DNA from 2 places in the Nesterenkonia sp. HG001 genome. Region 1 is predicted to be linked to the other one. Evidence: predicted binding sites of a transcription regulator. Region 1 holds the regulator's gene; the other holds the start of a gene.

The links. The regulator LexA, encoded in region 1, represses DNA repair genes until DNA is damaged. The targets are predictions, from matches to a motif close to TCGAACANNTGTTCGA.
Region 2: the regulator LexA is predicted to act here: its motif matches at 2,150-2,165, upstream of ODE13_RS06160 (YbaK/EbsC family protein).

The regions. Positions count from the first base shown of each region.
Region 1 covers NZ_JAOSZD010000001.1:139,035-143,242, forward strand. The annotation lists gene ODE13_RS00610 (histidinol-phosphate transaminase) at 69-1,214, opposite strand; gene ODE13_RS00615 (LysM peptidoglycan-binding domain-containing protein) at 1,303-1,713, opposite strand; gene lexA (transcriptional repressor LexA) at 2,012-2,800, shown strand; gene ODE13_RS00625 (ATP-dependent DNA helicase) at 2,826-4,208, opposite strand, start outside.
Region 2 covers NZ_JAOSZD010000003.1:129,982-134,189, reverse strand. The annotation lists gene ODE13_RS06170 (LysR family transcriptional regulator) at 1-595, opposite strand, end outside; gene ODE13_RS06165 (Glu/Leu/Phe/Val family dehydrogenase) at 860-2,110, shown strand; gene ODE13_RS06160 (YbaK/EbsC family protein) at 2,242-2,745, shown strand; gene ODE13_RS06155 (NAD(P)/FAD-dependent oxidoreductase) at 2,747-4,208, shown strand, end outside.

The DNA of each region.
Region 1 (4,208 bases):
GGAAGGCCTCGGCGTGCACGACAGCGGTCTCAGACGCTGGAACGCGACGCCCGCGCCACGGCCCGGAGTCAGCGCCCCAGATGGCGCCGCAGCGACTCGAGGAAGGCGGTCGTCTCCTCCTCGGTGCCGGCAGTCACCCGCAGGTGGCCGGGGATGCCGACGTCGCGGATGAGGATGCCGTCATCGAGGAGATGCTGCCAGGCGGCCTTCTCATCGCTCAGGCCGCCGAAGAAGACGAAGTTCGCATCCGACGGAGCGGGTGTGAGCCCGTAGCTGCTCAGCGTCTCCACGATGCGGTCACGCTGGGACTTGATGCGCTCGACGTTGGCCATCAGCGTCGCGCTGTGGTCCAGGGCCGCCTCCGCGGTGGCCTGGGTGACCGCCGAGAGGTGGTAGGGAAGCCTCACCAACCGCAGCGCGTCTGTGACCTCCTCCGCGGCGGCCAGGTAGCCCAGCCGTCCACCCGCCAGGGCGAAGGCCTTGCTCATCGTGCGTGAGACGATCAGCCGCTCCCGTCCGGCCAGCAGCTCCAGCGCCGAGGGCGTGCCGTTCTGCCGGAACTCCCCGTAGGCCTCGTCGACGACGACCATGGTGTCGCCCTCAAGGGCGGCCGCATAGGCGGCCTCAACGACGTCGAGCCCCAGCGCGGTGCCGGTCGGGTTGTTGGGAGAGCAGAGGATCACCACATGGGGGCGGTGCTCACGGATCTGCCGGGCGACATCCGCAGCGCTCTGTGTGAAGTCCTCCCCCCGAGTGCCCGGGATGTACTCGCTGTAGGTCCCACGGGCGTAGAGCGGGTACATCGAATACGTGGGAGGGAAGGCCAGCACGGAGCGTCCCGGGCCGGCGAAGGCCTGCAGGATGTGCTGCATGATCTCATTGGACCCGTTGGCCGCCCAGATGTTCTCGGCACTCAGCCCATGGCCCAGGTAGTCGGCGAGCTTCTCGCGCAGCCGGGTGAACTCGCGGTCCGGGTAACGGTTCAGGGACTGTGCGGCGAGCCGGACCTCTGTGGTGATCGCGTCCACGACGTCCGCGGGGACGTCATAGGTGGTCTCGTTGACGTTGAGCATGGCCCGCACGGTCAGCTGCGGGGCCCCGTAGGGCTCCTGCCCGCGCAGCTCATCCCGGAGGGGCAGCCGCGCCAGACGATCTGATCGGTCAGGGTTCTCCGTCGTCGGCGTCGCGCCGGCCCCGTTCTGCTGAGGTTTCACGCGCCCATCCTACTCGCGGAGCTGGGCCCGCCCCCACCGTGGAGCCTGAGCTTGACGCAGTGCGTCACGCCCATCGGCCACAGGACGATCAGTCCAGCACCGGAACGTGGAGGGTCTGCCCCGGGTGCAGCTCCGAGGAGGAGAGGTCGTTCAGCTCCGCGATCTGCCCGATGAGGACCTGGACGTCTTCGCCGGAGTCCAGCTCCGAGGCGACGCTCCAGAGCGTGTCCCCGGGGGCGACCGTGACCTCGACGGCCTCCACACCTGCGGGCTCTTGGCTCGAGGCCTGGGCCATGTTGGCGAAGCTGCCGGCCAGCAGCGCGAGTCCGACCAGGGCGGCGGCCAGCAGAGTGAGCGCCGGCAGGCCGATGAGCAGCAGCCGCCCCCGACGAGTCAGGGTCATGCCGGAACGCCCGAGAGCGACCGAGGCAAGGGGGCCGGATGCGTGAGCCGCACCGGAGACCGGACGGGCGGTGAAGGAGGTGTGCGAGTGACGCATGGGGAAGAACCTCTCTCGTACTGACTGTGGCATCGAAGACTCTTCGAAGCTGTGTTCTATTTCTAGCACACATGTTCGACGCGGGACCAGACATGCGTTCGAATATGCTGGCCCCGGGCGCCCGGTTCCCGTAGCCTGAGCCACATGTTCGAACCGAGTTTCGGATGCGATGTTCGATCGGGCGTCCATGTCGGAGAGTCCATCAGGACCCTCTGACATGAACTGCACGTTCTGGGCCTCGTGACGTTCCGGAGTCGGCCGCGAACCCGATGAGACCCTGCGGAGAGAGGCGTGAGACATGGCCGTGGAGAAGCGACCTGCTGAGAACAACCTGCCGCGGGACCGGACGCATGGGGAGGCTCCCCGCCTGACCGAGCGGCAGCGCGGCATCGTCGATGTGATCCAGCAGTCCCTCGCCGAGCGCAGCTATCCTCCGTCGATGCGTGAGATCGGGGACGCCTGCGGCCTCGCGTCGCTGTCCTCGGTGACGCATCAGCTCGCTCGTCTCCAGCAGATGGGCTACCTGAGCAGAGTCCCGGGGAAGCCGCGCGCCATGGAGGTCATCCGTGACTCCTCAGGCCGCCTCCTGGCCGCTGAGGGTCCCACTGACGCGGAGCAGACCTCCCCGGCTTCAGAGGGGCCGGCGGAGCGCCGCCGCGCCGTGGACAGCGCCGTGGTGGACCTGGACGCCTATCGCGAGCAGTCCGACAGCCGGACCGCTGACATCCCGGTGGTCGGGCGCATCGCCGCCGGCGGCCCGATCCTGGCCGAGCAGCATGTGGAGGACGTGATGCCTCTGCCCCGCCAGCTCACCGGAGAGGGTGAGCTGTTCATGCTCCAGGTCCGTGGTGACTCGATGATTGAGGCCGGCATCTTCGAGGACGACTGGGTGGTGGTCCGCCGGCAGCATACGGCGGAGAACGGCGACATCGTCGCAGCGCTGCTCGACGATGAGGCCACGGTGAAGACCCTGCGCCGTCGCGACGGGCACCAGTGGCTGCTGCCGCAGAACCGCAGCTACGAGCCGATCCTCGGCGACGAGGCGACCATCATGGGCCGGGTCGTCACCGTGCTGCGCAGCCTCTGACCCAAGGACGGAGGTCCGCGCGGACTCAGCCCTCGCTGGACTGGTGGTCCGCCAACCTGCGGAGCGCGCCTCGAGCGATGTCTCCGCTGACCGTGGGCCAGAAGTCCGGCATGGACTTCTTCAGGAAGCCCCCGTAACGCGCCGTGGCCAGCCGGGAGTCCAGGATGGCCAGCACTCCCCTGTCTTCGGCGCTGCGGATCAGCCGCCCCGCGCCCTGGGCCAGTCGCGTGGCGGCGTGAGTGGCGGCCACCTGCATGAAGCCGTTGCCTCCGTGGCGCGCCACCTCCTGGGTGCGCGCGCTCATCAGCGGATCGTCGGGTCGGGGGAAGGGGATCCTGTCGATCGCCACGAGTCGGCAGGATCGGCCCGGGACGTCGACACCCTGCCAGAGGCCCATGGTGCCGAACAGGCAGGTCTCCTCGTCCGCGGCGAACTCCCGCACCAGTGACGACATCGTGGCGTCTCCCTGACAGAGGATCGGCACGTCCAGCCGCTCACGCAGGTCCTCGGCCGCCTCCTCCGCCGCACGGCGCGAGGAGAACAGCGCCAGCGTCGCCCCGCGTGAGGCCTCGATGAGCTCAGCAAGCTCATCACGCTGCTGGTCGGCGGTCTTCAGCGACGGAGCCGGCAGATGCTTCGCCACATAGAGCACCCCCTGTTTCGGGTACTCGAATGGGCTGCCGACGTCGACGCCATCCCAGGCAGGGGCTTTCTCCCCACCCAGCCCCAGCGCGCCGGCGACGGGTTCGAAGCTGTCTCCGATGGTGAGCGTCGCCGAGGTCAGGATCACAGTCCTGTCACCGAAGAGTCCCTCGCGGAGCCGTCCGGCCACCGAGGTGGGAGCCACGTTCACGACCGGCGGCTCGGTGATGTCGGCCTCGCGGTATCCCACTCCTGGGGTGAAGCTTCCAGGTCTGGTCAGCCAGATGACGTCCGGGGTCTCCGGAGACTGCAGCATCCGTTCCGCGGTCTCCTGGACCGCCTGCACCCGGGCCCGAGCCGTGGAGCGACCGGTGTCGCCGTCGGAGTCTCCGGAGGGCTTGCTGTCCGAGAGGGCCGTGCGGGCCGCGTTGCGGGCGATCTCGAGGGCCTGGGTCTGCTGAGGGTCCAGCCCACGTGCCAGCAGTCCGGACTCCTTGGCGTGGAAGGCGGCGTCGACGGCGATGGCCGCAGCCTGCAGATCCTCCCCGCTGAGCGACGTGTGCCGGCGCAGCGAGTTCGCCGCCGTCTGGATCATCTGCGCAGACAGCTGCGCTGTGACGGCGGAGGTCACCCGGTCAGCGAGCTCATGGGCCTCGTCGATGATGACCGCGTCATGTTCGGGCAGCACCTGCAGACCCTCGAAGGCGTCGATGGCCAGCATCGCGTGATTGGTGACCACGAGATCAGCGTCCACAGCACGCTCGCG
Region 2 (4,208 bases), on a different contig from region 1:
CCAGCACCCAGGGCTGCTCCGCGAAGGCGGCGAGGGAGACCGGGGACTCGGGGCAGGTGCCTGCCGCCACGGCGGCGTGGAGGCGCTCCACGGCGATCACCTCTCGGGCCAGCGCCGGGTCCCACGGAATCGCATAGTCGGAGTACTCGATCACGAACGAGAAGTCGAGGGCGCCGTCGAGCACCGCGTTCGCCGTGTCCTCCGGTGCCAGTTCGGTGGTGCGCACCTCGATGCCGGGATGCTCCTGCGCCAGACGGGTCAACGCCATCGGGAGGAGACCTGAGGCGACCGATGCCCACACCCCTGCCTTCAGGCGCGAGACGACCCCGTCCTGGGCGCGTTCGAGAGCCATCTCGGCGCGTTCGACCGCCCCGAGGATCTCGTCAGCATGCTCCGTGAGCAGCACCCCCAGCTCGGTGAGCCGGATCCGGCGCCCCAGCCGTTCGAACAACGAGGCCCCCACTTCACGCTCCAGCTGCGCCAACTGCTGGGAGACCGCCGAGGGGCTGTAGTGCAGGCTGGCCGCCACTCCCGTGACCGTCCCCCGCCGATGCAGCTCACGCAGCATCCGCAGTCGACGCAGAGACAGTTCCATGGGGATCAGAGTACCGGCACAGGGCCGTCATGAGGTCTCTCTGCACACAGACTCTCGACACCGTCTTTCCGCACCGCCGAGGTGAGCGCATGTGGTCCAGGGCGGCAGTGCAGGAGAACTGAACGGTCCTGTGCATGAACCCGCACGTGAAGGGTATGGACGGGGGCATCGGCCACGCCTCAGAGTGAGAGAACGGGTGCAGGACCGCTCCAGCGGCGGAGCCCGACCCAGTGGATCTCATCGGCTGACCTGGAGGTGATCGTGGTGACGACTCTCGATACGCGGTGGCAGAACCCCGCAGATGATGGCAACCCAGTCCTCGACCGCGGCATCGGCCGAGCGTCACGGGATGCCGAGCCCTACCGTCGGGTGCTCTGGACGGACCCCGAGACGGGGGCCGAGGGCTACTTGGTGGTCCATTCGCTGACGGCCGGCTTGGCCACCGGCGGCACCCGGATGCGCCGGGGCTGCACACTGGGCGAAGTGGAGGACCTGGCCCGCGGAATGGCGGCGAAGACGGCGGTCTTCGGCCTTCCGGTGGGAGGAGCCAAAGGTGGCATCGACTTCGATCCCACGGATCCCCGTGCGCCAGGCGTGCTGGGCCGCTTCTTCACGGAGATGAAGCCGTGGCTCGACGCTCACTGGGTCACCGCGGAGGACCTGGGCGTGACCCAGCAGCGCATCGATGAGGCCTTCGCCGCAGCCGGCCTGGGACAGAGCTTCCATGCCGCGATCCAGCGTTCCATCGACCCGGGCGCCACTCTGGAGCGAGTGCGCGCGGGCCTGGAGATCCGCACCGAAGACGGCTGCGTCCTGAGCGACGTCATCGGCGGCTACGGTGTGGCCGAGGCATGCCTGGGCGTCGTGCAGCACCGCGGCTGGAGCCGTGGGGCGACCGATGTGGCGGTGCAGGGCGTGGGGACGATGGGTGGAGCGGCCGCTTACTATCTCCACGCGGCAGGAGCCCGTGTCGTGGCCATGGCGGATGTCAGCGGCACCCTGTATGACCCGGCCGGCCTCGACGTGCCCGCGCTGCTGGATCTGCGGGACGACTACGGCGTGATCGATCGCGAAGGGGTCCCCGCGCATGTGACCCTGCTGCCCCGGGATGCGGTGCTCGCGGCAGACGCCGACATCCTGGTCCCGGCGGCCATCTCCTATGCGATCCGCCCGGAGAACGCTGGAGATGTGGTCGCCTCGGTGATCGTGGAGGCTGCGAACACGGGGGTGACCAGGGAGGCCGAGAACCTGCTCGCCCGGCGCGGAGTGATGGTGATTCCCGACGTGGTGGCCAACACCGGCGCCGCGGCCTGGGCCTGGTGGATGCTCTTCGGCGAGGTCGGCACCGATCCGCGGGACTCCTTCGAGCGGCTTCACCTGGAGATGCGGGCGAAGGTGGCCCGGCTGCTGGCTGAAGCCGACCGGGTGGGCGTCTCCCCGCGCGAGACCGCCTGGAGCATCGCCTCGGTGAACCGCGCTGCGATGGAGAACCGTCCGGACGCGGTGATCCCGTGACTCCGGCGGGAGGCGGGTGCCCTCGGCGAGGCCGCGGCTGAGAACAGGTGGTCGTATCTGTCCGAGGCCCCGACTACGCTGGGAACATGGCAGACACCTCCCCACACGGCGTGACGGCCACCGCTGCGACGATGCCCTCCCATCCTGCGGTGGAGAAGGTGGCCGTCGAGCTGCGGCGGCTCGGCCTCGAGCCTGAGATCCGCTGGCTCGACGGCGCGGCCACCACCGCGCAGTCCGCCGCGGAGGCCCTGGGCATCGGGGTCGGACAGATCGCCAACTCCCTGATCTTCCTGCTCGACGACGCTCCTGTCCTGGTGCTCACCTCTGGGGCGCACCGCGTGGACACCGCTTGGCTGGGTGCGCGGCTGGGAGGGACCATCGGCCGTGCCTCCAAGGACGTGGTGAAGCAGGCGACGGGGCAGACCATCGGCGGGGTCGCCCCGGTCGGGCACCCTTCCCCGGTGCGCACCTACGTGGACACGGCGCTGGCCGCCCATGATGAGGTCTGGGCGGCGGCAGGCCACCCGAGGACGGTCTTCCGCACCAGCTTCGCCGAGCTCGTGCGCCTGACGGGCGGCACCCCCAGCCCGGTGGAGCCGGAGGCGGCCGACGCTGAATCCGCGGAGGGCGCCTGAGATGGCCGGCCATCGTGCCGCCGTCGTCGGCTCCGGGCCGAACGGGCTCACCGCCGCTTGCGTGCTGGCGCGCGCGGGATGGGAGGTCACGGTCTACGAGGCTGCCGACGTCCCCGGCGGAGCCCTGCGCTCAGCTGAGGTCCTCGGCGACGGCGTCATCAGTGACCTCGGCGCCAGCGTGCACCCCTTCGGCGTCGGATCCCCGGCCTTCGAGGATCTGCGTCTAGCCGAGCGCGGCCTGAGCTGGACGCATCCGGAGATCCCTGCCGCCCATACCCTCGACGACGAGCCCCCTGCCCTGCTGCACTCCTCCCTGGAGCAGACCGCCGCTGAGCTGGGGGTCGATCACGACGCCTGGCGCCGCCTCATCGGCCCGGTCGTCGCCCATTGGGAGGAGGTCCGTCGGGCGGCCATGGCCCCGCCGCTGCAGACCTTCGGGCACCTGGGCGAGGACTCCCTGGTGGCTCGTGGGGCGGCGCTGGCTCGGCTGGGTCTGCGCGGAGCTTGGCCGGCCGACGTCGCCGCCCGCCTCTTTCGCACCCCCCGGGCCCGGGCCCTGTTCGCCGGCATGGCTGCCCATTCCACGGTGCCGTTCTCCCATCCGCTGACCGCGGCCTTCGGGGTGCTCTTCGGCGCGGCCGGCCATGCCACGGGCTGGCCCGTGGCGCGCGGCGGCTCCCAGGCGATCGTCGATGCGCTGACCGGGGAACTGGCGCACCACGGGGGCCGGATCGAGACCGGCTTCGAGGTCACGGGTGTGCGGCGTGCCCCGGGCCGGCTGCGGCGCACTCACCTGATCAGCGGGCGCCGGTGGGGGCCCGGCGGCGGGCGTGCCGCCGTCGCGGAGGAGGCTGTTGACGTCGTGCTGTGCGATCTGACCCCAGCCCAGCTTCTCCGGCTCGACGGGCTCGAGCTGCCTTCCCGCTACCGTCGCGCGCTGCGGCGCTGGACCTATGGGCCCGCGATAGTGAAGGTCGACTACCTGATCGACGGAACCATCCCCTGGGCCCATCCGGACACCGCGCGTGCCGGCACCGTCCACCTGGGAGGGTCCCATGCGCAGATCGGTGCCTCCGAGGCCGCAGCGGCCCGCGGAGTGCTCTCCGGGCGTCCCTATGTGCTGCTCAGCCAGCCCAGCGCCGCCGATGGCTCCCGCGCTCCCGCTGGGCAGAGTGTCGTATGGGCCTACGCGCACGTGCCTCATGGGCTCGAGGGTCCCGCCGCGCAGCGGGCGGCTGAGCTGATCGACGCGGAGATCGCCGCAAACGCTCCCGGGTTCCGGGAGGCCGTGCTCGCCCGCCAGGCGTGGACCCCGCAGGATCTCGAGTCGATGAACGCGAACCTCGTGGGTGGGACGATCAGCGGCGGGATGCCTACAGTGCGCCAGTTCGTGGCTCGGCCGGCACTCTCCCTGCAGCCCTACAGCACCGGGACCGAAGGGATCTGGCTGTGCTCCTCCTCCA